3 regions of the Pseudomonas sp. Van50 genome follow, and region 2 is predicted to be linked to each of the others. Evidence: riboswitches for the same ligand, from Rfam matches in the RefSeq annotation. Region 2 holds a riboswitch; each other region holds the start of a gene.

Region 1 (10,069 bases), 580 kb from region 2:
TCATCCAGTACAAGGGCGAAGCGGGCGCCAAGGAAGCGGGTAAATGGCGTCTGGAAGGCAAGGAATACATCGTCAAGGATGGCGACGTGATGCACTTCCGTTTTAACGTCTAACCCGCCACGCCGCTCCACGCAGTATCCAAAAAGCCCCGTTATCGCCCCGCGATGCGGGGCTTTTGCGTTGGAGCATCTCGTTGCAATTCAGAACCGTCCGATATCAATCCGTCGCCCGCCTCCGCCTGGGCTTCGTTTGCTTGAATAACTGGCCTGCCCAAATAACGTGTAACGGCCCATTCGCAGGCGTGCTCAAATGACCAGCCGCCGGTTTGCCGTCCCATCAGTTTGTGTCACAGGCAGCGGGTTATTCATCAGTGTCACATGATAAAGGAAGCATCATGGCAAACCCCTACCGCGAACTTTTCTCCGCCCCGGGCGCCATCGGGCTAGTGATTACGAGCGCCATTGCCCGTCTGCCACAGGCAATGATCGGCATTGGCATCATCACCATGCTGGTGCAGCAGACAGGACTTTATTGGCTGGCAGGCGCGGTCGCCGGCACTTACACCCTGGCGACTGCGCTTATCGGTCCGCAAGTATCGAAACTCGTCGACCGGCGGGGGCAACGCCGGGTTCTACCCCCTTTGGCGGCCTTCAGCACCAGTATGCTGCTCGCGCTGATCATTGCCGTGTATATGAGCGCTCCGGTCACATTACTGTTCATTCTCGCGGCATTGGCGGGCACGATGCCAAGCATGCCCGCCATGATAAGGGCACGCTGGATACAACTTTTCCGTGGCAAGCCACAGCTACACACAGCCTTTTCCCTGGATACCGTTATAACTGAACTGGCCTTTGTCATCGGCCCACCACTTGCCATTGGTTTGAGCATCAGTTTTTTCGCCCAAGCCGGGCCCCTTGCTGCGGTCTTGTTGTTGATAGTCGGCGTGACGGCGTTTCTCATGCAGCGGCAGACGGAACCGAAGGTGGTCGTGGGCACGGCGAGGAGTACAGGGTCGGCCTTGCTTATCCCCGGCGTTCCTACCATCGTGCTGGCACTGTTGGCGATGGGCGTCATTGGAGGATCCGTTGACGTGGCGGTTGTCGCCTTCGCCAACGCACAGGGCTGGCCGGCGTCTGCCAGCTTCATCCTGGCAACCTATGCCCTCGGCTCACTGATCGCTGGCCTGACGTTCGGCGCCTTAAGGGCTTCCATGCCGATTGATCAGCAGTTTTTTATCGGCTCGCTGGTAACGGCGGTCACTGCTGTGTTGCCCATTCTTTCACCGAACGTCTATGTCCTTTCCGGAATGCTATTTTTGGCAGGCATGTCGTTTGCGCCAACGATGGTCATCATCATGAATCTCGGTACGATGATTGTTCCGCCTTCCAGGATCACCGAAGGGTTTACGTGGATGTCGACCGGCGTCAGCATCGGCGTAGCGCTCGGCGGCGTATTGGCGGGCTTGGTCATCGACGCCTGTGGCGCCCAGACAGGGTTCGGCGTCGCGATTGTCGCGGGCCTGGCCATGGTGCTGATAGTGTTTGCAGGGCTGCGTACACTGCGCGCTTCGTCTGCAACTGGTCACGAAATCACCTTCCAGTGAGGTGCATGACTGGACTTGATGCATGCCTCGATTTCCAGAATCCATTCAGTGTGGCCGCCACTCGGTGCCTCGCTAGGGCTCGGCATGCCCTCACTCCGGCATTTATGTAACTGAACCACCGTCATCGCGAGCAAGCTCGCTCCCACACTGGATCGGGAACGATCTACAGATTTGCGGCCACTGCAAATCCCTGTGGGAGCAAAGCTTGCTCGCGATAGCAGTGGATCAGCTTGCATCTGCGTTGAATGTACCCTCGCCTTCGCGAGCAAGCTCGCACGCATTGGGTCGCTGACGATCTACAGATTTTCGGCCACTGCAAATCCCTGTGGGAGCAAAGCTTGCTCGCGATAGCAGTGGATCAGCTTGCATCTGCGTTGAATGTGCCCTCGCCTTCGAGAGCAAGCTCGCACACATTGGGTCGGTGACGATCTACAGATTTTCGGCCACTGCAAATCCCTGTGGGAGCAAAGCTTGCTCGCGATAGCGGTGGATCAGCTTGCATCAGCGTTGGATGTACCGCCGTCTTCGCGAGCAAGCTCGCTCCCACAATGGGATCGCACTAGGACCGGAAGAGCCAGGTCGGCTATAAGGCCGCCTCGCGAGCAAGCTTTGCTCCCACAGATCTGACAGGTGTACGAGCGGGAGAGCCAGGCCGGCTGTCAGGCCGCCTCGCTTTTGATCTTGATCTGGGGCGCCCCGTTAACCACGCTGGCCGAACGCAGGCATTGTGGAGTGGGCATCCCGGCATGCATGCCGGGATAGCCGTGGCATTACTCCACAATCCGACTAGAACAGATAGCCTATGTAAATCGCAGCGCCGCCACCGGCCTGCAGGCCAGCGTTTATACCGGCCATGACCACCGCCCCCTTGGCCGACTTCGCCAGCCGCTGGTTGACCAGGGTGGAAGCGATGAGCGAGGTCGCCGGGTTGGAATTCAGTGCCATCGACAACGCCAGCAACTTGGGATCAAGCCCGAACAACAGCGCCGTGGCCGAGCCGCCGATTCCCAGGCCCACCCCTACTTCGGTGTACATGCAAGGTCCGGTGATATCGTCACTGGTCAGGTCACGAGCGACCAAGGCATCGCTGACAAACACCTTGCCGGTGCTGGGAAACGCCTCCGCCGCGCCGGCCGCAGCCACACCCTTGCCCTTGATCTGGATATTGATCTTGCCGAAACGCGGCAGCCGCGCGCCGAATCCGGCACCGACTCCGACGCCGCCGTAGCGGTAGCTGATGTCCTCGCCCTCGGGCGAACGCAGGATGATCGAACCGCCGCTGCCCGCCACCATGACCACGGTCAGGCCGCCGCCGCTGGCGGTCTGATACTGCCAGCGACTTTCATTGACCGGGATCGGGATGTTGTAGCTCATACGTTAAAGTCCTTTATGTGAATGAACCGCACCGCGACCGCGCTGACGGATAGCTTTTGCCAGACCGACCAGCGTGAACACCAGACCGATAAGACCCAGGACCCCGGAAGTGCCCCACAGCGCGGCCAAGTCATCGACGATGGCGCTGTTGGCAGGCTGCTCGGGCAGGTAATGCACCCGCACCGGCTGACCCTGCTGATAGCCGAAAATGAAGCCGCCCTGGGGGTAGGAGATTTTTTCACCACTGCTCGTGGTGAAGGCGATCTCAGGATGCGAACCACCGGCATTCAAGTGGCTGACGATGCCATCGGCGGTCTGTGCGCGGTCGAGAAACTCGCGTCGCTCAAGCGTGAGATTGATGGCAATGCTCAACAAACCGATACCAATCAGGGCAAACAGCAGGCCCAGCAATATCTTCCCGATGTGTGACGGGGTGTAGTTAGCCATGGTTTGTCTCAGTGTTCGTCCATGAAGAGGGCGACCAGAATAGCAAGAAGCGGCGCTATGCCGCACCTCCGGAAAATCATTCCCGCAACCGTACGACGCCAGGAGAAGACCTCTCAGTGGCGAGTGGTGATAAACACCCTGATCGACTACCATGCCCAGCGCCGGTTCCCCCACGGGACTAATAGGGAATCCGAGATGCCACGCACGGCATCAAACGGAACTGCCCCCGCAACTGTAGGTGCTGAGCCTGCTCCTCAATGGCCACTGGGATCGCCCCGGGAAGGCTGGAGCCAGGCGATGACGCATCAGTCAGGAGACCTGCCGGCCAAGTCAATCACTAACCGGCGGGGTGTCCGGGAAGGGCATCCTTGCGTTGCGCGTCACTGGGCCGATCGGCACTTCAGTGCTTCAGCGGCAGCGTTCGATGATGTGTTTTCCAGTCCGTCCCCTGCTCCGTGTACGGTCAACTGGAGTTTGCGTCATGCTGCTGCCCCGCCTTGCCCCCCTTGTCATCGCCCTGGGTCTGCCGAGCCTCGCCCACGCGGCTCCAACTCACTATCCCCTGACCCTCGAGAACTGCGGCAGCACGCTGACTTTCGAGCAATCGCCCAGTCGCGCCGTGACCATCGGCCAGGCCGGCACTGAAATGCTCTATGCCATGGGGTTGAGCGACAAGGTGGTCGGCACTTCGCTCTGGTTCAACGATGTGCAGATGAAATACAAGGCGCAGAACGACAAGATCGAACGCCTGGCTGATAACGAGCCGAGCTTCGAGGCGGTGATCGGCAAACGCCCGCAACTGGTGGCGGTGGAACTGGAATGGATGGTCGGGCCGCAAGGGGTGGTCGGTACCCGCCAGCAGTTTCACGAACTGAAGATCCCGACCTACCTGATGCCCTCCGATTGCGAAGCCAAGGATAATCTGGTCGGTGCGGACGGCACGCGGCTGGAGGCGTTTCGCATCGACAGCATCTACAAGAGCATCAGCCAGTTGGCTGAAATCTTCGACGTACAGGAGCGTGGCCAGCAGTTGAATGCCCAACTCAAGGCGAGCCTGGCGAAGTCTATCGCCACGGTGCAGGCCAAGGACCTCAAGCAGACGAGCGCGCTGTTCTGGTTCTCCAGCGCCAGTCTGGATATCGACCCCTATGTGGCCGGGCACAAGGGCATTCCTGACTTCATGCTCAGTACCCTGGGCGTGCGCAACGTGGTCGAATCCGATGAGGAATGGCCGACCGTCGGCTGGGAAACCATCGCCAAGGCCAACCCGACCTTCCTGGTCATTGCCCGCATGGATCGCCGACGCTTTCCGGCTGATGACCATGAAAAGAAGCTGCAATTCCTGCGCAGTGACCCGGTGACCCGCAATATGGACGCGGTGAAAAACAACCGCATCATCATTCTCGATGCGATGGCCATGCAAGCGAGCATCAGAATGTTCGACGGCCTGGAAACCCTGGCGACGGCCATCAGCGGCTACGACCTGCCGAAATGATTCCGACGCTGATTCGAACGTTGCTGGCGTTGGCGGCGCTGCTCCTGGCAGTGATTGCCGGCGTGGCCATCGGTGAGACGAGTATCGAGCCGAGTGTGGTGTTCCAGGTGCTGGCCAACAAACTGTGGGCCGCAGGTTATGCCCTCGACCCGATAGACGAAGGCATCGTCTGGAACTACCGGCTGACCCGTGCGCTGGTGGCGGCGGCCTGCGGTGCGGGCCTGGCGACCTGCGGGGTGATCTTGCAATCGCTGTTGCGTAACCCGTTGGCCGATCCTTACCTGCTCGGCATCTCCGCCGGCGCCTCGACAGGCGCGGTACTGGTGGCGCTGCTGGGCATTGGGGCGGGGCTGATTTCGTTGTCGGTCGGGGCCTTCGCCGGGGCCGTTGCCGCGTTCGCCGTGGTCGTTTTGCTGGCCCGTGCCAGCCGCTCACCCGCTGGCACCGGGCAGATCATCCTGGCCGGGATTGCCGGTTCGCAGTTGTTCAATGCGCTCACCGCGTTTCTGATTACCAAGTCCGCCAGCTCCGAACAAGCTCGCGGCATCATGTTCTGGTTGCTGGGAAATCTCAGTGGGGTCCGTTGGCCGTCGGTGTGGCTGTCGGTGCCCGTGGCATTGATCGGTCTTGCGGTGTGCCTGTGGCACCGGCGGGCGCTGGACGCCTTTACCTTTGGCGCCGACTCGGCCGCCTCCCTTGGCATTCCGGTACGCCGGGTGCAATTTCTGCTGATCAGCTGCGCGGCACTGGTGACAGCGGTGATGGTGTCGATTGTGGGCTCCATCGGTTTCGTCGGGTTGGTCATTCCCCATGCCGTGCGTTTGTTGCTGGGGACCCGGCATGCGCGCCTGTTGCCAGCGAGTGCGTTGGGTGGCGCGGTGTTCCTGATCGCCGCCGATGTCTTCTCGCGAACGCTGATCAAAGGCCAAGTCATCCCGGTCGGCGTCATCACTGCACTGGTGGGTGCTCCGGTGTTCGCGTTGATCCTGATCGGTCGGAGAAATGCCCGATGAATGCCGTCACCTCTGTCATCGGCGAATCCGTGCTGAGTTGTTCCGCCCTAGGGTTCCATGTGCGGGACGCCGAGTTGTTGCACGATATCCACTTGGACATCCGTCGGGGCGAAACCCTGGGCCTCGTCGGGCCCAACGGTTCGGGAAAATCCACACTGCTCAAACTGCTGGCGGGCGTGCGCGCCCCCAGCCGGGGCGACATTCGCCTCAACAACCAGCCCCTCAAGACGCTGGCACGGCGAACCGTCGCGCAGACCCTGGCTGTGGTTGAGCAACAAGCCGACACACTGGATGCGATCAGCGTGTTCGATGCCGTTGCCTTGGGCCGAACGCCGTGGTTGTCAGCCTTGAGTCCGTGGTCAAACGAAGACGCGGCCATCGTCCAGCAGGCGCTGTGGGACGTCGATGCGGCGCACTTGAAAAACCGCACCTGGCACAGTCTGTCCGGCGGTGAACGTCAACGCGTTCACATCGCTCGGGCCCTGGCCCAACGCCCGCAGATTCTCTTGCTGGACGAACCCACCAATCACCTGGATATCCAGCATCAGCTCGCCATCCTGAAAGTCGTGCAAGCGCTACCCGTCACGACGGTCATCGCCCTGCACGACCTGAACCAGGCGTTAACCTGTGATCGCCTGGCGGTACTGGAACGGGGCCGGCTGGTGGCCCTCGGCAAACCTCTTGAGGTGCTGACCCCGCAACGCTTGCAGGATACGTTCGGCGTGCACGCCCATTACCTGATCGACCCTTTCGACGGCGCGCAGATCCTGCGCTTTCGTTCCGTTTGACTGAATCTCGGGGTTCGGAAAAAACCGAACCCTATGCAAGCGCTGAGTTTAGCCAAGCGACGGGGCGAGCCCCGAAGATAAAGCCGACACATTGGCCCGCGCCGCGTGCAGTTTTTTGTAGCTGTCGATCAGGCGCAGGTGTCTATCGAGCCCCTCCAGCTTCATGCTGGTCGGCGTCAAGCCATGGAAGCGCACGCTGCCGTCCACCGAGCCGATCGCCGCATCCATCCGCTCGTTGCCGAACATCCGGCGGAAATTGGCCTCGTAGTCTTCCAGCTCCAGGTCTTCGTCCAGCTTCATCTCCAGCACCACATTCACGGCCTGGTAAAACAACCCGCGCTCAACCGTGTTGTCGTTGTACTGCAAGAAGGTTTCCACCGCTTCCTTCGCCTCTTCGTACTGCTGCAAGGCCAGATAGATCAGCAGCTTCAACTCCAGGATCGTCAACTGGCCCCAAGCCGTGTTGTCATCAAACTCGATGCCGATCAAGGTGGTGATGTCGGTGTAGTCGTCCAGCTCGCTTTCCACCAGACGCTCGACCAGCGCTTGCAGTTCGTCTTCGTCCAGGCGATGCAGGTTCAGGATGTCGGCGCGGAAAAACAGCGCTTTGTTGGTGTTATCCCAGATCAGATCGTCCACGGGATAGATTTCCGAATAGCCCGGCACCAGGATGCGGCACGCTTTCGCGCCGATATGCTCGTAGACCGCCATGTACACTTGCTTGCCCATGCCTTCGAGGATGCCGAACAAGGTCGCGGCCTCCTCGGCATTCGAGTTTTCACCCTGGCCGGAGAAGTCCCACTCCACGAATTCGTAATCTGACTTGGCGCTGAAGAAGCGCCACGACACCACGCCGCTGGAGTCGATGAAGTGCTCGACGAAGTTATTCGGCTCGGTCACCGCATGACCTTCAAACGTCGGCTGGGGCAAGTCGTTGAGGCCTTCGAAACTGCGGCCCTGCAACAATTCGGTCAGGCTGCGTTCCAGCGCCACTTCCAGGCTCGGGTGTGCGCCGAACGAGGCAAACACACCGCCGGTACGCGGGTTCATCAACGTGACGCACATCACCGGGAATTCGCCCCCCAGGGAGGCATCCTTCACCAGGACCGGGAACCCCTGCTCTTCCAGCGCCTGAATACCGGCCATGATTCCCGGGTACTTCGCCAGCACGTTGGCCGGTACATCCGGCAGTGCGAATTCACCTTCGATGATCTCGCGTTTGACCGCGCGCTCGAAAATTTCCGACAGGCATTGCACCTGAGCTTCGGCCAGCGTGTTACCGGCGCTCATGCCGTTGCTCAGGAACAGGTTTTCAATCAGGTTGGACGGAAAATACACCACCTCGCCGTCCGACTGGCGCACGTACGGCAGCGAGCAGATGCCGCGCTCTTCATTACCCGAGTTGGTATCGATCAGGTGGGAGCCACGCAACTCGCCGTCGCGGTTGTAGATGTTCAGGCAGTACTCGTCGAGGATTTCCGCCGGCAGCGCATCTTTACGGCCAGGCTTGAACCAGCGCTCGTCCGGGTAATGCACAAACGCCGCGTTGGCGATGTCTTCGCCCCAGAACTGATCGTTGTAGAAAAAATTGCAGTTCAGTCGCTCGATAAACTCGCCCAACGCCGACGCCAGTGCGCTCTCTTTGGTCGCGCCCTTGCCATTGGTAAAACACATCGGCGAGTGTGCATCGCGAATGTGCAGCGACCACACATTGGGGACGATATTGCGCCACGAAGCGATCTCGATCTTCATGCCCAGGTCCGCCAAAATGCCCGACATATTGGCGATGGTCTGCTCCAGTGGCAGGTCCTTGCCGGCGATATAAGTGCCGGCTTGGGAAACCGAATTGGGCATCAGCAACGCCTGGGCATCGGCGTCGAGGTTTTCCACCTCTTCAATGACAAACTCAGGCCCGGCTTGCACGACCTTCTTCACCGTGCAACGGTCGATGGAGCGCAGAATGCCTTGGCGATCTTTGTCGCTGATATCCGCCGGGAGCTCGACCTGGATCTTGAAGATCTGGTTGTAGCGATTTTCCGGATCGACAATATTGTTCTGCGACAGGCGAATGTTATCGGTGGGAATATTGCGTGTCTGGCAATACAACTTCACAAAGTAAGCCGCGCACAACGCCGATGAAGCCAGAAAGTAATCGAACGGCCCGGGGGCCGAGCCGTCGCCCTTGTAGCGGATAGGTTGATCGGCCACCACCGTAAAGTCATCAAACTTGGCTTCAAGTCGAAGGTTGTCGAGAAAGTTGACCTTGATTTCCATACGGGATTACCAGCATCACGAGCAAAAAATAGGCGGCCATTATCCGCTTTTTCAATCGGAAGTCTTGTGCTTTAGCCCACCCCTTTTGACTTTGAAACGTCCCAGCACACGCTGCATCAGTGAGGCCCGCTCCGAAAGATCCTTGGCCGCCACCGCGCACTCTTGCGAGTTGGACTGGTTTTTCTGCGTCACTTCATCGATCTGCTCCAAGCCGATGCTGGCCTGCTGCAAACCCGAAGCCTGCTCGCTGGAGGCCTGGTAGATCAGCGAAACCAGGTTGGAAACCGCGCTGGTTCCGTGGACGATGTTTTTCAGCGATTCGGCGGTCCGGCCGGCGATGATCATGCCGCGCTGGGTCTTGCTCGACGAATCGGCGATCAATGCCGCCGTCTGTTGGGCGGCCTCGGCGCTGCGGGCGGCCAGGCTGCGCACTTCGTCGGCGACGACGGCAAAACCGCGCCCAAGCTCACCCGCCCGGGCGGCTTCGATGGCCGCGTTCAGCGCCAACAGATTGGTTTGAGCGGCAATGTTGTCGATGGTGGTGATGATCGCGGTGATGTCCTTGCCCGAGTTGTCGATTTCAGCCATCGCGGCAATCAGCTCGCTCATCAATTTATCGCTCTCCCCCGCATCGGCCCGTGATGCCTGGGATTGCTCATCGGCTTTCTTGGCGTTGGCGGCGTTGTCCCGGGTCTGCGCAGCCATTTGCGTCATCACCGCGCTGATTTCGGTAATGGACGACGCGGAGTTCGACGCACCATCGGACAACGACTGGCTCAGATCGGTGACCTGCGCCGAGCTGCCAGTAATCTGGGTGGCGCTGGTCTGCACCTCGGAAATCAGCTGGTTCAGGTTGCTGACCATCTTCTCCAGTGACTTGCCAAGGGTATCGTGGGGCGAAGACAAGCGGACCTCCAGGTCCAGATCACCTTCGGAAATACGCTCGGCCACCCTCACCTGCCGTTGCAGGCTTTCGGACATGTCATTGAGTGCGGCAGACAGTTGCCCGACCTCATCCTCGGATTGCTGCACCAAGCGGCGCGAAAAATCGCCCAGGCTGATGTTGGCGGCCAAC
Region 2 (10,069 bases):
GGGCCCTGGCTGCGCCAGCACTTGAACGCCAGGCGGGTCTGGCCGAGCAGCGCGTAGGTCAACGCCACCAGGCGCGCCGGAATGTAGTTGAGCACATCGTCGATCTTGGCCGCTGCCCAGCCGAAGCGCTCGAAGCGTTCGTTGCGATAGCCCCACATGGCGTCGAGGGTATTGCTCAGGCGGTACAGCACCACCCCGGGCGCGCCGGCCACGGCGAACCAGAACAACGCGGCGAACACCGCGTCGCTGCCGTTTTCCAGCACCGACTCGGTGGCGGCGCGGGCCACGGCGGTTTCGTCCAGTTCAGCCGTCTCGCGACTGACCAGATAGCCGACGCGCTGGCGTGCCTGCTCCAGATCACCGCTGCGCAGTGCCCGCGCCACCGGTTCGACATGCTCGCCGAGGCTGCGCAGGCCGAGGGCACAATACAACGCCAGGATATCCACCAACCAGCCCACCATCGGCGCCCAGGACAGGGCCGTGGCGAGCAAGGTCAACGGCACCACGGCCATCACCCAAGCCGTCACCCCGTGGCTGCGCCAGCCACGTCCGCCTGAGTTGAAACGCTGTTCGATGCGATCGGCAAAGCCGCCGAACGCCACCAACGGATGCCAGCGCCGAGGCTCGCCCAACAGCGCATCCAGCGCCACCGCAGCGGCACTGAGCAACGCCACGCTCATGGGCTCACTCCCCAACGGTTTTCATACAGCAGTTCATTGAGCGGACGCGGTTGCGCCCAACCTTCCAGGGCGAGCATCGGCGCTGGGTAAAACCCTTCGACCGGGCCCAGGCAAAGGATCGCCAGCGGCTTGGCCCCGGCGGGCAGGCCCAGCAGGTCGGCCAGGGCCTGAGGTTCGAACAATGACACCCAGCCCATCCCCAGCCCTTCGGCGCGGGAGGCCAGCCACAGGTTCTGGATGGCGCAGGACAGCGAGGCCAGGTCCATTTCCGGCAAGGTCCGACGACCGAAGATGTGCCGCTCGCGATCCTCCATCAACGCCGCCACCAGCACTTCGGCGCAATCATCGATGCCTTCGACCTTGAGCTTCATGAATTCATCGCTGCGCTCGCCCAGGGCTTCGGCGGTGCGAATGCGTTCTTGTTCCACCAGTTGGCGGATCTGCCCACGCAAGGCGCGGTCGCTGATGCGGATGAATCGCCACGGTTGCATCAGGCCGACGCTGGGGGCCTGGTGCGCGGCTTCCAGCAGACGGCGCAACAGGGCCGGCTCTACCGTGCCGCCGCTGAAATGGCGCATGTCGCGGCGCTCGGCGATGGCGCGGTAGACCGCATCGCGTTCGGCCTGGGAGAAAGCGTTGTCGGTCATGGCCGCTTCGCGAGCAAGCTCGCTCCCACAGGGTTCAGGTGATCAAATGTGGGAGCGGGCTTGCTCGCGAAGGCGGCCTCAAGATCTGGCGCAAACAGCCCGGCAATCGCCCTGGGATTGGACGGAAAATAAAAGTGCACATAGGAAGCCGTCATCCGCCCCTGCCGGAAAACCGCCTCCGCCCCTCGCCCGCCATTGGGGCTATGGCCACGGGCAATCGGTTCAACCTCGGTACTGGTCAGGGAATGATGATAGGTGTGCCCACGCAGGTTGCCTTCCGGCAAATCCACCGACTGCAATGCCAAGGCCGCCAGGCGCTTTTGCATCTGCGCATCACCGGCCAGCAAACCCAGCAGTTCGGCGCGCACGCCGTCGACATCGGTCAATGAATCGAGCAGATACAACATGCCGCCGCATTCGGCGAGTAACGGTTTATCGGCGGCGTGGTGGGCACGGATCGCGGCCAGCATCGGCTTATTTCGAGCCAGCGCAAGGTGGTGCAGCTCCGGATAACCGCCAGGCAGATAAAGACTGTCCGCCTCAGGCAGTTCGGTGTCATGGATCGGTGAAAAAAAGCTCAACTGCGCACCCATGGCCCGTAGCAGATCAAGGCTTGCGCCATAGGTGAAGGCGAACGCTTCGTCACGGGCCACGGCGATGCGCACCCCGGCGAGCCACGGCTCAACGGCGATCACCTGCGGCGCGGCGAACTCCACCGCCGGCGGCAGCGCCACTTCGCAACTACTGGCCAAGGCATCGGCCGCCGCGTCGAGGCGCAGGTCGAGATCGTTCAATTCACTGGCCTGGACCAACCCGAGATGACGGCTGGGCAATTCGATGCCGGTTTCCCGGGACAGCGCGCCGTACCAGCGCAGGCCTTCGGTCAGGCTGCCTTCGAGCAACTGCGCGTGACGCAAGGTGCCGACCCGGTTGGCCAAGACCCCGGCGAATGGCAGGTCCGGTTGATAACGGGCCAGGCCCAGGGCCAAGGCACCGAAGGTCTGGGCCATGGCCGTACCGTCGATCACCGCCAGCACCGGTACGCCAAAATGCCGCGCCAGATCGGCGCTGGACGGGGTGCCGTCGAACAGCCCCATCACCCCTTCGATCAGGATCAGGTCCGCTTCGGCGGCGGCTTCCCACAACAGCCGGCGACTTTCCTGCTCGCCGACCATCCACATGTCCAATTGATAGACCGGCGCGCCGCTGGCCCGCTCCAGGATCATCGGATCGAGGAAGTCCGGGCCACACTTGAAGACGCGCACCTTGCGTCCCTGGTTGCGATGCAACCGGGCCAGCGCCGCAGTGACGGTGGTCTTGCCTTGTCCCGAGGCCGGCGCTGCGATCAACACCGCCGGACAGTGGCGGCTTGTCAGGCAAGGGTCACTCACAGTTCGACGCCTTTCTGCGCCTTGATACCCGCCTGGAACGCGTGCTTGATCATGCCCATTTCAGTCACGGTGTCGGCCAGCTCGATCATCTCCGGCTTGGCGCCGCGACCGGTCACCACCACATGCTGCATCGGCGGACGCGCCTGCAGATCGCTGAGCACCTGATCGAGGTCGAGGTAGCCGTGCTTGAGGGCGATATTCAATTCGTCGAGCACCACCAGGCCGATGGACGGATCGCTGAGCAACTGACGGGATACGGCCCAGGCGGCTTCGGCGGCGGCGATGTCGCGCTGGCGGTCCTGGGTTTCCCAGGTGAAACCTTCACCCATGACATGAAAACGCACCTGCTCCGGGAAGCGGCGAAAAAACAGCTCTTCACCGGTGCTATTGCGTCCCTTGATGAACTGCACCACACCGCATTGCATGCCATGGCCCATGGACCGTGCCAGCATGCCGAACGCCGAGCTGCTCTTGCCCTTGCCGTTGCCGGTCAGCACCAGCAGCAAGCCGCATTCGTTCGGCGAGTTGGCGATGCGCTCGTCGATCACGGCTTTCTTGCGCTGCATGCGCGCCAGGTGGCGTTCATCGCGATCAGGGGTGTCGGTCATGGGGAGCTCTCCGTTGGGATTGGATAACGGCGGGCGGGGCACAAAAAAAGACGGCAGCAAGCCTGGCATCGCCCACCGTGATGCCGTTGGATGAATCAGGCCGGTCTCCGGGCTCATGAGCGGCGTGGCGCCGGGCTGCGCGCCTTCCCATGTCATGCGACACAGTGGCTTAGGCACAGCGTTGACTCATTTACCGTTGCGGGGGCAGCGCCGGGTTCGTATGCACTCACCGGCTTCCCTGTTTCACTCTGTCGAACACAGTCACAGAGCACCTGAAACAAGCGGCGAAGGTTAGAGGGTTGGGGGTGGAGCGTCAATTAAAGCCGCCTGTCGGGGCACTCATTGGCGCCGATCAATAAAATGACGCCAATCTTGTGTGATCCTGCGGCAAGTGATATCAAAGCGACATTACGACCCGATATCACAAGAACAAGAGGGCAAAACATGCAAGGCATGCTCATCAGCAATCCGAAACTGGAATTCCTGCGCCCGGTGCTGGAACGCTGGTTTGATTGTATCGACCGCTACAACGCGGTGCGCGGCGATAACGACACCCCCTACTGGTTCGATGAACGAGCCAATCTCAGCTTGCTGTCGGCCGCTGCCTGGATGGCCGAGATGGTCACGCTGCAGAACGCGCCGACCCGCAAGCAGAACGAAGAAGGCGAACGCAACGTCAGCGCCGACCTGTTCATCGCCAGCACCGATGAGCGGGCCTTCATCCAGGCCACCCAACGCTGGCCCAAGGTCAACAACCTGAACCTGACTCAACCGCTGTCGGAAGCCACCAGCGATGCCAAGCGCATCAGCTACGCCAGCGACCTGAAGCTGGGCTGCCTGTTCGTCTCGCCGCAAAAAGCCCAGCAAAGCGCCACGCCCGAAGAACTGCAGGACATGATCGACGACCTGCAAAAGGAAAACACTTGCGCGGTGGCCTGGTACTTCCCATACGCCTATCGCAAGTTGCGCAACGAGGCCGGCCAATACCATCCAGGCATTGCCGTGCTGTTCAAGCAGGCCCATGGCTGACTCATTACTGTGGGAGCGAGCTTGCTCGCGATAGCGACGCACCTGGCAACATCAATCTTGATTGTCCTGCCGCCATCGCGAGCAAGCTCGCTCCCACAAGGTTTTGCGCGCAGTTTGAACCATCCGTGCGTCTACGCTTCTCTATGAATAACCACATGCATTCATAGGGAAGCCAGCATGCTCAAGCCACCCCATCTTCTGATCGTCGCCCTTGCCGCCGGGCTTGTCGCTTGTGGCGAGTCTTCCACACTGCAAGTGTCCGATGGCACCGGTCCTGCGCCGAAGCTGCCGGAACCGAACAAGACCCTGGTCCCCACCGTCAACATCGCCGAAGCCATCGGCTGGCCGCAAGGCACCAAGCCGACCCCGGCCCAGGGCCTGCAAGTGGGCGCGTTCGCCGAAGGACTGGACCATCCGCGCTGGCTTTACGTGCTGCCCAATGGCGATGTGCTGGTGGCCGAAACCAACGCCCCGCCCAAGCCAGACGACAGCAAGGGCATCCGTGGCTGGGTGATGAAAAAGGTCATGGGCCGCGCCGGTGCCGGGGTGCCCAGCCCCAACCGCATCACGCTATTACGCGACGCCAATCACGATGGCATCGCCGAAACCCGTACGGTATTCCTGGAAAACCTCAATTCGCCGTTCGGCATGACCCTGGTGGGCAATGACCTGTACGTGGCCGACACCGACCGACTGATCCGCTTCCCGTACAAGGACGGTGACACGCAGATCAAGGCGCAGCCGACCAAGGTCGTCGACCTGCCGGGCGGCACCCTCAACCATCACTGGACCAAGAACGTGATCGCCAGCCGCGACGGCAGCAAGCTGTACGTCACCACCGGTTCGAACAGCAACGTCGCGGAAAATGGCATGGAGGCCGAAGAAGGTCGCGCCGCCATCTGGGAAGTGGACCGGGCCAGCGGCAATCACCGAATCTTCGCCTCAGGCCTGCGCAACCCCAACGGCCTGGCCTGGGAACCCCGCAGCGGAGCCCTGTGGACGGCCGTGAACGAACGGGATGAGATCGGTAGCGACCTGGTGCCGGACTACATCACCTCGGTCAAGGACGGCGCGTTCTATGGCTGGCCCTACAGCTACTACGGGCAACACGTCGATGTCCGGGTCGAACCACAGAACCCGGCCCTGGTGGCCAAGGCCATCGCCCCGGACTACGCTGTCGGCCCCCATACCGCCTCACTGGGCCTGACCTTCGCTGAAGGCAGCACCCTGCCTGCACCGTTTACCGAAGGGGCTTTCGTTGGTCAGCACGGTTCCTGGAACCGTAAACCCCACAGTGGCTATAAAGTGATTTTCGTACCGTTCAACGGCGGCAAACCCGTGGGGCAACCGGTGGATGTGCTGACCGGCTTCCTGAACGCCGACGAAAAAGCCCAAGGCCGGCCGGTGGGCGTGGTAATCGACAAGCAGGGTGGTTTGTTGGTGGCTGATGATGTGGGGAACAAGATCTGGCGGGTCTCGGGTCAGTAACACCACTCAAGACTTGTGAAGGCCCCCTGTGGCGAGGGAGCTTGCTCCCGCTGGGCTGCGAAGCAGCCTTTGGGCTCTGACGGTTGCTGCGCAACCGAGCGGGAGCAAGCTCCCTCGCCACAAGAGCGTCCTCAGGGATTACGCGCCAGGTGCTCCGGCTGCAACACACGCTTGGCGCCCAGGTAAGCCTTTTGCCAATAGGCCTTGGACAAGCTGTCGAGCTTGACCGTGCCGCCCGTGGCCGGTGCGTGGACGAAGCGCCCCTCGCCGACATAGATCCCGGCATGGCTGACCTGAGAGCCGCCGTTGGTAGCGAAGAAAATCAAATCGCCGGTCTGCAAGGCGTTCTTGCCGACATCCGGCGCGCGCATGCCGATCATCTCGCGCGTGGAGCGCGGCAGGGAAATACCGGCGGCGTCGCGGTACACATAACCGATCAAGCCACTGCAATCGAATCCCGAATCCGGCGTGTTGCCGCCCCAGCGGTACGGCGTCCCTACCAGGCCCAGGGCCCGGAACAGGACGTCTTCGGCGGCAGGGGAAAAGGATTGCGAGGGGGCAAAGACCACCGGGGCCCGTACCACAGGTGCTGGCGGCGGGGTTCGGCTGGCGCACGCACTGAGCAGTGCGGCGAGGAAGATGAGCGCGAGGCGGGCCGACGTCGACATATGCAGAACAATCCTGATCTGGATGCGGCTTTTCTGCCGTGGGCATGAAAACAAATCCGCCTGCGTAGTACGCAGGCGGATTGCCATCAATCAATGATCAAGGATTCTAGCGACTATGTGGCAAACTTCAAGTAAGACTTTAAGTTTGCCTTACAAACTGTGTGCTTACTTGCGAGCAGTGACCACAGTCGGTGCCATGGCGAGGGCGCGCTTGGCTTCGATGAAGGTCTTGCTCCAGTAGCTGTCGCCCAGGCTGTCGATCCGCACGCCACCGCTGCGGCGGCTGCTGGAATGGATGAACTGGTTGTCGCCCAGGTAGATACCGGCATGGCTGACGCGACCGCGACGACCGTTGGTGCTGAAGAACAGCAGGTCACCGGGCTCCAGCTGATTGCGCGCTACGAGTGGGGCGTTCACGTTGATCATTTCGCGAGTGGAACGCGGCAGGTTCATGCCAGCCTCTTCGCGGAACAGATAACCGATGAAACCGCTGCAATCGAAGCCGGCTTCAGAAGTACCGCCAAAACGGTAGCGGGTACCGATCAGCGACATGCCACGTTCCAGGATGCTGTCAGCCAGTACTGGAAGCTGGTAAGGCTTGCTGCCGGCGAAGGCTGCGAGTTCTTTGTCGGAGGCCATTTCTTCCTGGAACGCAACGGAGGAAGACTGGGCGGTAACGGAATTCCGGACCTGTGGTTGTGGCGCTTGCTGGGACACTGGAGAGTGGGCAGCGCAACCGAACAACAGGGTAACGAGTGCGAGAGGCACGAGGGGTGCGAAGCGATTTAGCATGGGCACGACCGTGGCTGAAGTAGTAAAGATGGCGAGACTATGCCTTCTATCAACCTCATTTGCAAATTCAATCGATGCAAATGTGACTTCTCGGTTTTACGTTTACATCTAAGCGCTTAAGCCCATTTTGAACGTCACGCAGCCTGCAACCCAGCAGGACCGCGGGTTTCGCCGCGTCCAGAACAGGCCATGAGCCACTACTCACAACGGTTCTACCAGCCCAAAGTTTCTTTCAAAAAAGGAATAGTCAGCTTGCGCTGGGCCTGGAGCGAGGCTTGGTCGAGGCGCTCGAGTAGCTCGAACAATGCGCTCATGCTGCGGGTGCCACGGGTGAGGATGAAATGCCCGACTTCATCGGTCAGGTGCAGGCCACGTCGGGAAGCGCGTAGCTGCAAGGCACGGAGTTTGTCTTCGTCGGACAACGGGCGCATCTGGAAAATCAGCGCCAGGGTGAGACGGGATTTGAGATCCGCCAGTTTCACCGGCAGCTCCCGAGGCGACGTCGAGGCGGCGATCAACAAGCGCCGACCGCTGTCGCGCAACCGATTGAACAGGTGAAACAGCGCTTCTTCCCAGTCAGCCTTGCCGGCCACGGCCTGGAGATCGTCCAGGCAGACCAATTCGTACTGTTCAAGGTTGTCGAGGATTTCAACGCCGCGATCCAGCAATTCAGCCAGCGGCAGATACACGGCCGGCTCGCCCAACTGCTCGAACCGCAGGCAAGCCGCCTGCAACAGGTGCGTGCGCCCTACCCCGTCCTTGCCCCACAGATAGATCAGGCTTTCGGTCCAGCCGGCGTCGGCTTCGCAGAGCCGCTCGACATAGCCGAGTGCAGCGGCATTGGCGCCTGGGTAGTAGTTGATAAAGGTAGCGTCATCACGCAGACGCACACCTAGGGGCAGCTGAATCGGTTTCATGCTGACTGAACAGTTCCCAAGGAACCGTTAGTGGCCTCTGTGTAAAGTGCGCAAAGTTTATACCCGTGGCGCGGACCGCACAATGCGCCGGACCACGAGCAAAATCAAAGGTTTGCAGCAGCAAGGGCGCGGAGCGTCAGTTTCCCTGACACCCCGCCGGTCATTCGCCCTACAGATCAGGGTCTTCAGCGCCGCTATAAATGTCCGAATCCTTGTACAGATCGTGCATATGCCGCACCAGCACCATGATCACCGCCGCCACCGGCAGCGCCAGCAGGATCCCGGTGAAACCGAACAACTCGCCACCGGCCAGGATCGCAAAGATCACCGCCACGGGATGCAGGCCAATGCGGTCGCCCACCAACAGCGGCGTCAGCACCATGCCCTCCAGGGCTTGCCCGACCATGAACACCGCCACGATGCCGACCATCGGGTACAAGTCACCGCCGAACTGGAACAACCCGGCGATCAACGCCGCACCGATACCAATCACAAAGCCCATGTACGGCACGATGGCCGCCAGCCCGGCGATCAAGCCGATCAACAACCCCAACTCCAGCCCCACCAGCATCAAGCCGGCCGCGTAGATGAAACCCAGGGCCACCATTACCAGCAACTGCCCGCGCACGAACGCCCCCAAGACCTCATGGCATTCGCCGGTCAGGGTCATGATGCGTTCTTCGCGCTGACGCGGCAGCAGGCTGCGGATCTTGGCCATCATCAGGTCCCAGTCCCGCAGCAGATAGAAAGCCACCACCGGGATCAGCACCAGGTTTGCCAGCCAGCCGATCAACGCCAGGCCCGAGGCCGTCGCCTGGCTCAACACCACGCCAACGATATCGGTCGTCTGGCCCATGTGCTCGCTGATGGCGGCCTTGACCTTGTCGAACTTCCAGAAACCGTCGGCCAAGCCCAATTTCGACTGCACCCACGGCATCGCGCTGTGCTGCAACCAATCGAGCATCTGCGGCGCCAACTCGTACAGGCGCACCAGTTGCTTGGCGAGCATCGGTATCAGCACCAGTAACAGGGCGCTCACGATCAGTGTGAACAGCGCAAACACCGCCACCACGCCCCAGGTCCGCGACAGGCCGAGTTTTTCCAGGCGATCCACCACCGGATCGAACAGATAGGCCAACAGCAGCGCAACCAGGAACGGTGTGAGGATCGGATGCAGCAAATAGATAAGCGCGAACAGCAGGGCAACCCCACCCAACCAGAACCAACGCCGCGTATCGCCCATGAACCACTCCTAGCTATATAAAGAAAGACAACCTACCAGCGGAACCGCAAATTGGCGGCCGGTGCTGGCGCAGGTGCTGCAACCGGGGCCGAGCCATCGGCGGCGGGTGGCGCGACCGGCACCGGCGCGACGGCCTCACCGGCTGGAACCTCCTGCAGTCTTGCCAGGGCCAGTTGCGCCTTCAATTGTTCGGCACTGCCGTTGACCCGATAGACGATCCGGTCCCCTTCGACCCGCTGCAACTGCCCAGCGAACGGTTCGAGCAAACGCCCCAGCGCCGCGTAGCGCTCCAGGTTCATGCCCTGCACTTCCAGCAATTGCTCCGTGGCCACCCCCGGCTTGGCGACGAAGCGCGGCGCCAGGCGCTGGCTCACCGCGAGCATGACCGCATCGGCCAAGGCCGCAGGATCGGCGCCCAGGGCAGTACCCTGCTCACGCTGGTCCCCCAGCCACAGGCGCCAGGTACCATGCCACTGGCCGCCTTCTTCCTTCGCATGGACCGCCAGCAAGGCGTCTGCCGCGTAGCGCTCCGACGCATCGCGCAGAGGCGCCGGGTCGCTGCCTTCCAGGTTCGGCGCGGTGGCGACGATCTGCTCGCTCAGATCC
Region 3 (10,069 bases), 2.8 Mb from region 2:
GATGAACGGAATCAGGTGGGCCACGGCCTGCTTCATCACACGGGCGGACTTGACCACTTGGGGCAGGAACATTTTGCCGGCACCAAACAGGTCGCCGACGATGTTCATGCCAGCCATCAGCGGGCCTTCAATGACCTCGATCGGCCGGGTGAACGACAGTCGCGACTCTTCGGTGTCTTCGACGATGTGGGTGGTGATGCCCTTGACCAGCGCATGCTCCAGGCGCTTGTTCACTTCCCAGCCGCGCCATTCCTCGGTTTCCGCTTCCTTGACGCTGCCGTCGCCCTTGTACTTGTCGGCGATGGCGAGCAGGGCGTCGGTGCCTTCGGGGGTGCGGTTGAGGATCACGTCTTCCACGGCATCACGCAGTTCCGCCGGGATCTGGTCGTAGATCTCCAGTTGGCCGGCGTTGACGATGCCCATGGTCAGGCCCGCGCGGATCGCATACAGCAGGAACACCGAGTGGATCGCCTCGCGCACCGGGTTGTTGCCACGGAACGAGAACGACACGTTGGACACGCCGCCCGAGGTCAGCGCGTACGGCAGTTCGTCGCGGATGTAGGCGCAGGCGTTGATGAAGTCCACGGCATAGTTGTTGTGTTCTTCGATACCTGTGGCGACGGCGAAGATGTTCGGGTCGAAGATGATGTCTTCCGGCGGGAAGCCGACTTCATTGACCAAGATGTCGTAGGAGCGCTTGCAGATTTCCTTCTTGCGCGCCTCGGTGTCGGCCTGACCGGCTTCGTCGAATGCCATCACCACCACGGCGGCACCGTAGCGCTTGCACAGCTTGGCGTGGTGGATGAACTGCTCGACGCCTTCCTTCATGCTGATGGAGTTGACGATGCCCTTGCCCTGGATGCACTTGAGGCCGGCTTCGATCACTTCCCACTTGGAGGAGTCGATCATGATCGGCACGCGGGAAATGTCCGGTTCGCCGGCAATCAGATTGAGGAAGGTCACCATGGCCTTCTTCGAATCGAGCATGCCCTCGTCCATGTTGATGTCGATCACCTGGGCGCCGGCCTCGACCTGCTGCAGGGCCACTTCCAGCGCTTCGGTGTAGTTGTCCTCGCGGATCAACCGGGCGAACTTGGCGGAACCGGTGATGTTGGTCCGCTCGCCGACGTTGACGAACAAGGAGCTGCGATCGATGGTGAACGGTTCCAGGCCCGACAGGCGGCAAGCCCGCGGGATCTCTGGAATCGGTCGCGGCGCATAGCCGGCCACGGCCTTGGCGATGGCCTCGATGTGCGCCGGGGTGGTGCCGCAGCAACCGCCGACAATGTTCAGGAAGCCGCTCTGGGCGAACTCTTCGATGACCTTGGCCGTCTCGGCCGGCAGTTCGTCGTATTCACCGAACTCGTTGGGCAGGCCGGCGTTGGGGTGGGCCGATACGTGGGTGCTGGCCTTGTTCGACAGCTCTTCCAGGTACGGGCGCAGTTCGCTGGCGCCGAGGGCGCAGTTCAGGCCCACGGAGATCGGCTTGGCGTGGGCCACCGAGTTCCAGAAGGCTTCGGTGGTCTGGCCGGAGAGGGTGCGGCCGGAGGCGTCAGTGATGGTGCCGGAGATCATGATCGGCAGTTCGACGCCCAGTTCTTCGTAGACCCCTTGCACGGCAAAGATCGCCGCCTTGGCGTTCAGCGTGTCGAAGATGGTCTCGATCAGGATCAGGTCCGCGCCGCCTTCAATCAGGCCCTTGGTGGCTTCGGTGTAGTTCTCCACCAGTTCGTCGAAGGTCACGTTGCGGTAGCCGGGGTTGTTCACGTCCGGCGACAGCGAGCAGGTGCGGCTGGTCGGGCCGAGCACGCCGGCGACGAAGCGCGGCTTGTCCGGGGTTTCCAGGGTCTTGGCGTCAGCCACCTGGCGGGCCAGGCGTGCGCCTTCCAGGTTCAGCTCGTAGGCCAGGCCCTGCATGCCGTAGTCGGCCTGGGACACCTGGGTGGCGTTGAAAGTGTTGGTTTCCAGGATATCGGCGCCGGCATCCAGGTAGGCTTTTTCAATGGCACCGATCACGTCGGGACGGCTGAGCACCAGCAAATCGTTGTTGCCCTTGACGTCGCTCGGCCAGTCGGCAAAACGCTTGCCGCGGTAGTCCTGTTCTTCCAGCTTGTAGCTCTGGATCATCGTGCCCATGCCGCCGTCGAGGATCAGGATGCGTTCCTTGAGGGCTTGCTGGAGAAGATAAAGGCGAGCGCTGCGATCGGACATAGGACTACCTGGAAAAAAGGACCATTACGAAGGCCGGGATGATAGCAAACCTGCGCAGGATTTGATCATGAGGGGCTTTTGCATGAATATCGCTCATGTTTGCAAGGCGATGTTGGCCCGGTAGAATCGCCGGACTATCTCTTAGGGACCCGAGACATGCCGTACCGCGTCTTATTCGGCAGTCTGCTGCTGTCGTTGTCTTTTAGCGCAGCCGCCGGGGATCCCGTTCCGGCGATCTCCTACACCCGCGACATCCAGCCGATCTTCACGGAAAAATGCGTGGCCTGTCATGCCTGCTACGACTCCGCCTGCCAATTGAACCTGGGCAGCGGCGAAGGGGCGGCACGGGGGGCGAGCAAGCTGTCGGTGTATGACGGCGAGCGACGCCAGGCGGCCGAACCGACCCGTCTGTTCTACGATGCCTCCGGCCAGCGGGCCTGGCAGCGCAAAGGTTTCTATTCGGTGCTCGATGCCCAGGGCAGCCAGGCGGCGTTGATGGCGCGGATGCTGGAACTGGGGCACCGTACGCCATTGCAGCCCAACGCCAAATTGCCGGAAGACATCGTGCTTGGGCTCAACCGTGACAACACCTGCCCGGTGCCGGGGCAGTTCGACGAATACGCCGCTGCGCATCCCCGCGAAGGCATGCCGCTGGCGGTCACCGGCCTGACCGACCAGCAATACCAGACCCTGCAGCGCTGGCTGGCCGCCGGCGCCCCGATCGACCAGCAGGCCTTGGCCCCGAGCGCCGCCGAAGCCTTGCAAGTGGTGCAGTGGGAAAACCTGCTCAACGCCCCCGGCGCCCGGGAAAGCCTGGTGGGGCGCTGGTTGTTCGAACACTGGTTCCTGGCGCATATCTATTTCAAGGACGGCGAACCGGGGCATTTCTTCCAATGGGTGCGTTCGCGTACGCCCACCGGCCAGCCCATTGACCTGATCAACACCCGCCGTCCGAACGACGATCCTGGCACCCGCGTCTATTATCGGCTCTGGCCGGTGCAAGGGGTGATCGTGCACAAGACCCACATCACCTACGGCTTGAGCGCGGCGAAGATGGCGCGGATCAAGAGCCTGTTCTACAGCGGCAAGTGGCAGGTCACCGCGTTGCCGGGCTACGGTCCGGAGCGCCGGGCCAACCCGTTTTCCACCTTCGAAGCGATTCCGGCCCAGGCCCGTTACCAATTCATGCTCGATAACGCCGAGTATTTCGTGCGGACGTTCATCCGCGGGCCGGTGTGCCGGGGCCAGATCGCCACGGACGTGATCCGCGACAATTTCTGGGCGCTGTTCCAGGCCCCCGAACACGACCTGTACATCACCGATCCGAACTACCGCGGCCAGGCCACGCCGCTGTTGGCGATGCCGGGGCAGAACGACGATGTGGGCAGCGTCCTCAGCCTGTGGCTCGATTACCGTGACAAGCGCAACGAGTACGAGGCCTTGCGCCGCGACAACTATGCCGAGCTGCCGGCACCGAGCTGGTCGACGCTATGGGCCGGCAACGACAACGCGCTGCTGAGCATTTTCCGGCATTTCGACAGCGCTTCGGTCACCAAGGGGCTGATCGGGGAGGTGCCGCAGACGATGTGGCTGTTCGACTTCCCGTTGCTGGAGCGTACCTATTATCAGTTGGCGGTGAATTTCGACGTGTTCGGCAACGTCTCCCACCAGGCCCAGACCCGGTTGTATTTCGATTTGATCCGCAACGGTGCGGAGCAGAACTTCCTGCGCCTGATGCCGGCCGACTCCCGGGAAGGCTACCTCGACGACTGGTACCAGGCCGGTGGCAAATTCAAGATGTGGCTCGATTATGAGGCCATCGACGATGACAAGCCGACCGCCCTCAAGCTTGACGAACGCGACCCCAAGGGTGATTTCGCCCAGCAACTGCTGGTCCGTTATGGCGATCTGAACGCGCATCCCGATCCGATCAACCGCTGCGACGGTGCCTACTGCTCGCGCCCGAACATCGACCCGGCGCTGCAAAACGCCGAGCAGGCCCTCAGTCGGCTGGTGTCGCGCCCAGCGGCGGGGCTCAAGGTGATCGACCAACTGCCGGAAGCGACCCTGTTGCGCATCGAAACCGCCAGCGGCCAACGTGAGGTCTACAGCCTGCTGCGCAACCGGGCCCACAGCAACGTGGCGTTCCTGCTGGGCGAGGAAACGCGCTATCAGCCGGGGCTGGACACGCTGACGGTCTACCCGGGCGTGCTCAGCAGCTATCCGAACTTCATGTTCAACATTCCGGCCGGGCAAGTGCCGGCATTCGTCGAGGCCATGGAACGTGCCCAGGATGAGCCGGCGTTCGAGCGGATTGTCGAGCGCTGGGGGATTCGCCGCAGTCACCCGCAGTTCTGGTATTACTTCCATGACCTGAGCCAGTACATCCAGGAAACGGAGCCCGTGGAAAGCGGTGTGCTGGACATGAATCGCTACCAGAACCTCTGATCGGCCTGTCCGGCGGCAAACCCCGTGCCGTCGGACGCTTTCCTGACAAAAATACTAGGACTTTGTCCGGCGCGATGATTGGCGTAAACTGCCGTCAAGCCTGCGAGGAGTTTCCATGACCGCCATTACCATTACCGATGCCGCCCACGATTACCTGGCCGACCTGCTGTCCAAGCAGAACACCCCGGGGATCGGGATCCGCATCTTTATCACCCAGCCCGGCACCCAGTACGCAGAGACGTGCATTGCCTACTGCAAGCCGGGAGAAGAAAAACCCGAAGACACCGCGTTGGGGCTCAAGAGCTTCACCGCGTACATCGACTCGTTCAGCGAAGCCTTCCTGGACGATGCGGTCGTCGACTACGCCACCGACCGCATGGGCGGCCAGCTGACCATCAAGGCACCGAACGCCAAGGTGCCAATGGTCAACGCCGACAGCCCGGTCAACGAGCGCATCAATTACTACCTGCAAACCGAGATCAACCCGGGCTGGCCAGCCACGGCGGCCAGGTTTCGCTGATCGATGTGGTGGAAGACGGCATCGCCGTGCTCCAGTTCGGCGGCGGCTGCCAGGGCTGCGGCCAGGCTGACGTGACCTTGAAGGAAGGCATCGAGCGCACCTTGCTCGAGCGCATTCCAGAGCTCAAGGGCGTGCGCGACGTGACCGACCATACGCAGAAAGAAAACGCCTACTACTGATAGGTGTTCGCTGCGGAGAGTGTGTGGCGAGGGAGCTTGCTCTCTCGCCACCATCGTTTCAGTCGTCAGCCTGTATCCACCACCCCTGTGGGAGCGAGCTTGCTCGCGATAGCGGTGGGGCAGCCTGCGATGATGTTGAATGTGCCGTTGTTATCGCGAGCAAGCTCGCTCCCACAGGGATCGGGGCTGTGTCAGGGCCGGTAGAGATGCGCATGTCCGGCGCGGTACAGCGACGACTCGCTGAACACGTCATTGCCCAGCACACGCCCCACCAGGATCAGCGCCGTTCGGCGGAAACCCTTGGCCTGCACCTTCTCGGCAATATCTGCCAGCGTCCCCAGCACCCAATCCTGATCCGGCCATGTCGCCCGGTGGATCACCGCAATCGGGCAATCCGCGCCGTAGTGGGGCCGCAGTTCGTCGACGATCTTTTCCAGGTGATTGACCCCCAGGTGAATCGCCATGGTCGCCCCGTGCTGTGCCAGGTTGCCCAGTTCTTCCCCAGCGGGCATCGGGGATTTATCGGCGTAACGGGTGAGGATCAGGCTCTGGGAGATGTCCGGCAAGGTCAGTTCGGCACCCAGCAGGGCGGCGCAGGCTGAGGTCGCGGTCACGCCCGGGATGATTTCGAAAGGGATGTCCAGTTCCCGCAGGCAACGAATCTGTTCGCCGATGGCGCCGTACAGGCTCGGGTCGCCGGAGTGCACCCGGGCCACGTCCTGGCCCTTGAGATGGGCGCTGCTGATCAATTCGATGATCTGTTCCAGATGCAGCTCGGCGCTGTTGATCACCTGTTCGGCACAATGGCCTTCGAGGACGGCGGTTGGCACCAGCGAGCCGGCGTAGATGATCACCGCGCACTGGCGGATCAGTCGCTGGCCTTTGACCGTGATGAGGTCCGGGTCGCCGGGGCCGGCGCCGATGAAGTACACGGTCATGACCGGCTCCTGTGAAAGGTGGGTGAGCGTCGCCCAGATGAAGATCGCTCATGATCCTGGGCGGCGATTATCGGGATTTACGCCACGACCGCCAATGCCAACGTGCTCATGGGGCCTGTTTGACGGGGAATCAGCAGGGTTGCGGGCGTCGTGCCCAATTGATCGGCCAAGGCCAGGGCGGCGCTTTCGGCGATGCCGTAGCAACCGGTTTGCGCGAAGGCGATCTCGGAACGATGGCTGAGCCGCCGCTCGTAACCGGCCAACTGTTCGGCACTGAAGCAGGTCAGCGGCAAGGCCAGTTGCCCGGCCAGCTCCAGCAGCCCGGGCTCGTCACGCTTGAGGTCGATACTGGCCAGGGCCCGTACCTGTTGAAGTTCGATGCCGTGGGCCAGCAACGTCTGTTCGAGCAAGGCCCGCAGCGTGCTGGCGGGGCATCCGCGCTGGCAGCCCAAGCCGATCACCAGGATCGACCCGGTGCTCATGCGTCGTGGTGGGCTTGGCCGTCACGGCGAAACAGCCAGGCGCTGATCAGGCCCAGGGCCAGCCAGAAGGCGACGTTGGTCACCTGCGAGGCGATCTTGAACTGGCTTTCCAGCGCTTCGGGCGCCAGCATCGAGTGGACTTCGGGCTGCGGCGCACCGATAACGTGGGGCACCAGCAACGTCGCCACGCCCAGCAGCTTGAGCAGCCAATGCCGGCCGAAGGCAATCAGGGCAATGCCCACCGCCGTCGAGGCCGCGGTGCCGATCCACCACATCTGCCGCTGGGCCAGGTCGGCCGCTGCGGTGCCGGGCAATTCCGGGGGCAGGCCGAGGGTGGGTGCCAGGACGAAAGTGGCATAACCGGCCAGGCCCCAGAGCAGACCCTGGGAGGTGCGAGTCGGTGTGCGCAAGGTGTACAGGCCCGCGAGCATCAGGGCAAAACCCACGGCGACCACCAGGTTGCCGCCGGTGGTGGACAGCACGCGCTGCCAGCCATCTTCCGGCTCCCAGGCCTCGGCATCATGGGTGTGGGCCACACCGTCGGTGTGCTCATGGACCTCGGTCGCCGGGGCCTTCTCGAAGGTTTCCGCCTGGAGAATCAGCGGCGATACCCAGAAACTCTGCAACAGGGTCAGCAGCAGGGCGGCCAGCAAGCCGCTGAAACCGGCGGTCTGCGCGATACGCTTGATCATGTCGTCAGTTCTCAATGGCAGGGGAAGGCGGCGCTGTGGCGGGTATCGTGGGCGGCGTTGTGCACCGCTTCGATGTGGGAGAAACCGGCGAAATAGACCAGCCCCGCGCCCAGGATCGAAGCCAGGATCGCGGCGCTCAGGCGTTGGCTCAGGGTGGTGGTGCTGCTGGCGGTGCGGGCGGTGCTGCTGCTGATGGTCGACATGGCGCTTCCCTCTGTTTTTGTTCCGTGGGGATGCGAGCGCAATGAGACCCCGGGCGAAAGATCGCCAAGGTTCGAACAGCGCCCGCCCACCGCGGGTTTGTTGATGCTTGAGTCATGGGCCGGTCTCCGGGCTCGCGAGGGGCAGGGGCTGGGCCTTGCCTGCAAGCATCACCTTCCCATGCGCCCTTGTAGCAGGGCAGACACAGTGGTTCAGACGCTTCGCTCGCTTACCGTTGCGGGGGCAGCACCGGACTGACGTGGCTTTGGAGTAAAGCACACGATTCACCGGTTTCCCGTTTCACCCTGTGAAGGGCACCCGTAACTAGGCGCACAGGAGAGCATGGGTGGGGCGGGGCCGTCAATGCACAGGGGGCCGCTGCGCAGCCCATCGCGAGCAAGCTCGCTCCCACAGGGGGCTGCGGGATCCAATGTGGGAGCGAGCTTGCTCGCGATGGCGGCGGCAAAGACACCGCAGAACTCACTTGCGGAGATTGACCCGCCCCACACCCTGCGTAGCCTTGCGCCTTCGAGGTTCTTCGGCCTGTGCCGAAGCTAAGAAGGGAACGCGGTCCAAGCCGCGGCTGCCCCCGCAACTGTGAACGGTGAGGTTTCTGCAAGGCCACTGTGCATGCCCTTTTACCAAAGGCGCACGGGAAGGCGCAGCCATTGCCAGTCGAAAGACTGGCCCGCCGTCAGCCAGGAGACCTGCCTCGAGACAGATTCTCACTACAACCGGGCGGGGTGATCCGGTGGCGAAATCTTCCGTGCACACCTGTGCCCGCGGTTGTCGTCCCGTTTGCCCGCCACCTTGCCAAAGGGCATCCGATGAAAACACTGGCCAAACTCCCCGTCACCATCGTCACCGGCTTTCTCGGCTCGGGTAAGACCACTTTGCTGCGGCACATGCTCGACAACGCCCAAGGCCGGCGCATCGCCGTGATCGTCAACGAGTTTGGCGAGCTGGGTATCGACGGCGAGATCCTCAAGCAGTGCGCCATCGGTTGCACCGAAGAAGAAGCCAACGGCCGCGTCTACGAACTGGCCAACGGCTGCCTGTGCTGCACGGTGCAGGAAGAATTCTTCCCGGTGATGCGCGAGCTGGTGGCCCGGCGCGGCGACCTCGACCATATCCTGATCGAAACCTCCGGCCTGGCCTTGCCCAAGCCGCTGGTCCAGGCCTTTCAATGGCCGGAAATCCGCAGCGCTTGCACGGTCGATGCGGTGATCACTGTGGTCGACAGCCCGGCCGTTGCCGCCGGCACCTTCGCCGCCTTCCCCGACCAGGTCGATGCCCAGCGCAAACTCGATCCGAACCTGGACCACGAATCGCCGCTGCACGAACTGTTCGCCGACCAACTGGCCAGCGCTGACCTGGTGATCCTCAACAAAGCCGACCTGATCAGCCCTGAAGACCTGGCCAAGGTTCGCCTGGAAGTCGCCGAAGAGCTGCCGCCGGCGGTCAAGGTCATCGAAGCCAGCAGCGGTCGCCTGCCGCTGGACGTGTTGATCGGCCTGGGCGCCGGTTCCGAAGAACACATCGACGGCCGCCACAGCCATCACGACCATCACCACGATGGCGACGATGACGACCACGATCACGACGCCTTCGATTCCATCTCCATCGAGCTGCCCCAGGCCGACGAAAGCCTGTTGCTGGACGCGCTGACGCAACTGGTGGTCCAGCACGGTGTGCTGCGGGTCAAGGGTTTCGCGGCGATCCCGAACAAGCCGATGCGCCTGCTGATCCAGGGCGTTGGCACGCGTTTCGACAAACATTTCGACCGCCAGTGGGGCGCCGAGGAAGCGCGGGTCACCCGTCTGGTGCTGATCGGCCAGGCACTCGATGCCGCACTGCTCGAAGCGCAGTTGCGCGCCGCCCTCAGCGCCTAAGCCATGCACCTGCTCAGGACCCAGCCCGGCGGTTTCGTGTCGGATGACAACATTGCCGACCTCGGGCAAACCCCCGCCGAACTGGTGATCCTGTGCAGCGGCGACTCCAGCCTGGCGCTGCTGGCCGAAGCGGCGAAGCAATTGCCGGGCGATTATCCGGAGTTTCGCCTCGCCAACCCGATGCAGGTGCAGAACCACGCCTCGGTGGATCTGTATTTCGAAGACGTGCTGCGCCACGCCAAGGTTATCCTGTTGTCGCTGCACGGCGGCATTGGCTATTGGCGCTACGGCATCGAGCGCCTGATGGACCTGGCCGGGCGCGGGGTGAAGCTGATCCTGGTGCCGGGGGATGATCGACCGGACCCGGAGCTCAGTGACCTGAGCAACGTGGCCGTCGAGGACCGCGACCGGCTCTGGCAGTTCTTGCGCCAGGGCGGCCTGGGCAATGCCCTGGACCTGTTTCACAACCTCGGCAGTCAGTGGTTCGGCCGCGATTATCCGTGGGC

What was found. Region 2 has a riboswitch for cobalamin ahead of cobO (cob(I)yrinic acid a,c-diamide adenosyltransferase). Riboswitches for the same ligand answer to the same signal wherever they lie in the genome.
Region 1: another riboswitch for cobalamin. It lies ahead of ACZ5M5_RS25730 (ABC transporter substrate-binding protein); the one in region 2 lies ahead of cobO (cob(I)yrinic acid a,c-diamide adenosyltransferase).
Region 3: another riboswitch for cobalamin. It lies ahead of ACZ5M5_RS11505 (CbtB domain-containing protein); the one in region 2 lies ahead of cobO (cob(I)yrinic acid a,c-diamide adenosyltransferase).

What each region holds. Positions count from the first base shown of each region.
Region 1 is NZ_AP024343.1:5,958,384-5,968,452, forward strand. It holds gene ychF (redox-regulated ATPase YchF) at 1-113, shown strand, start outside; gene ACZ5M5_RS25715 (MFS transporter) at 395-1,603, shown strand; gene ACZ5M5_RS25720 (hypothetical protein) at 2,390-2,977, opposite strand; gene ACZ5M5_RS25725 (DUF3592 domain-containing protein) at 2,981-3,424, opposite strand; cobalamin riboswitch at 3,570-3,764, shown strand; gene ACZ5M5_RS25730 (ABC transporter substrate-binding protein) at 3,906-4,919, shown strand; gene ACZ5M5_RS25735 (FecCD family ABC transporter permease) at 4,916-5,932, shown strand; gene ACZ5M5_RS25740 (ABC transporter ATP-binding protein) at 5,929-6,720, shown strand; gene ACZ5M5_RS25745 (OsmC domain/YcaO domain-containing protein) at 6,769-8,994, opposite strand; gene ACZ5M5_RS25750 (methyl-accepting chemotaxis protein) at 9,046-10,069, opposite strand, start outside.
Region 2 is NZ_AP024343.1:5,376,666-5,386,734, forward strand. It holds gene cbiB (adenosylcobinamide-phosphate synthase CbiB) at 1-680, opposite strand, end outside; gene bluB (5,6-dimethylbenzimidazole synthase) at 677-1,327, opposite strand; gene ACZ5M5_RS22980 (cobyrinate a,c-diamide synthase) at 1,324-2,718, opposite strand; gene cobO (cob(I)yrinic acid a,c-diamide adenosyltransferase) at 2,715-3,326, opposite strand; cobalamin riboswitch at 3,408-3,617, opposite strand; gene ACZ5M5_RS22990 (hypothetical protein) at 3,771-4,355, shown strand; gene ACZ5M5_RS22995 (PQQ-dependent sugar dehydrogenase) at 4,533-5,843, shown strand; gene ACZ5M5_RS23000 (C40 family peptidase) at 5,975-6,511, opposite strand; gene ACZ5M5_RS23005 (C40 family peptidase) at 6,677-7,303, opposite strand; gene hda (DnaA regulatory inactivator Hda) at 7,516-8,220, opposite strand; gene ACZ5M5_RS23015 (AI-2E family transporter) at 8,390-9,463, opposite strand; gene ACZ5M5_RS23020 (DUF2066 domain-containing protein) at 9,496-10,069, opposite strand, start outside.
Region 3 is NZ_AP024343.1:2,582,635-2,592,703, forward strand. It holds gene metH (methionine synthase) at 1-2,211, opposite strand, end outside; gene ACZ5M5_RS11480 (fatty acid cis/trans isomerase) at 2,368-4,659, shown strand; partial or broken gene nfuA (Fe-S biogenesis protein NfuA) at 4,775-5,358, shown strand; gene cobM (precorrin-4 C(11)-methyltransferase) at 5,550-6,296, opposite strand; gene ACZ5M5_RS11495 (cobalamin biosynthesis protein) at 6,374-6,778, opposite strand; gene ACZ5M5_RS11500 (CbtA family protein) at 6,775-7,470, opposite strand; gene ACZ5M5_RS11505 (CbtB domain-containing protein) at 7,482-7,673, opposite strand; cobalamin riboswitch at 7,774-8,008, opposite strand; cobalamin riboswitch at 8,186-8,400, shown strand; gene cobW (cobalamin biosynthesis protein CobW) at 8,499-9,563, shown strand; partial or broken gene cobN (cobaltochelatase subunit CobN) at 9,567-10,069, shown strand, end outside.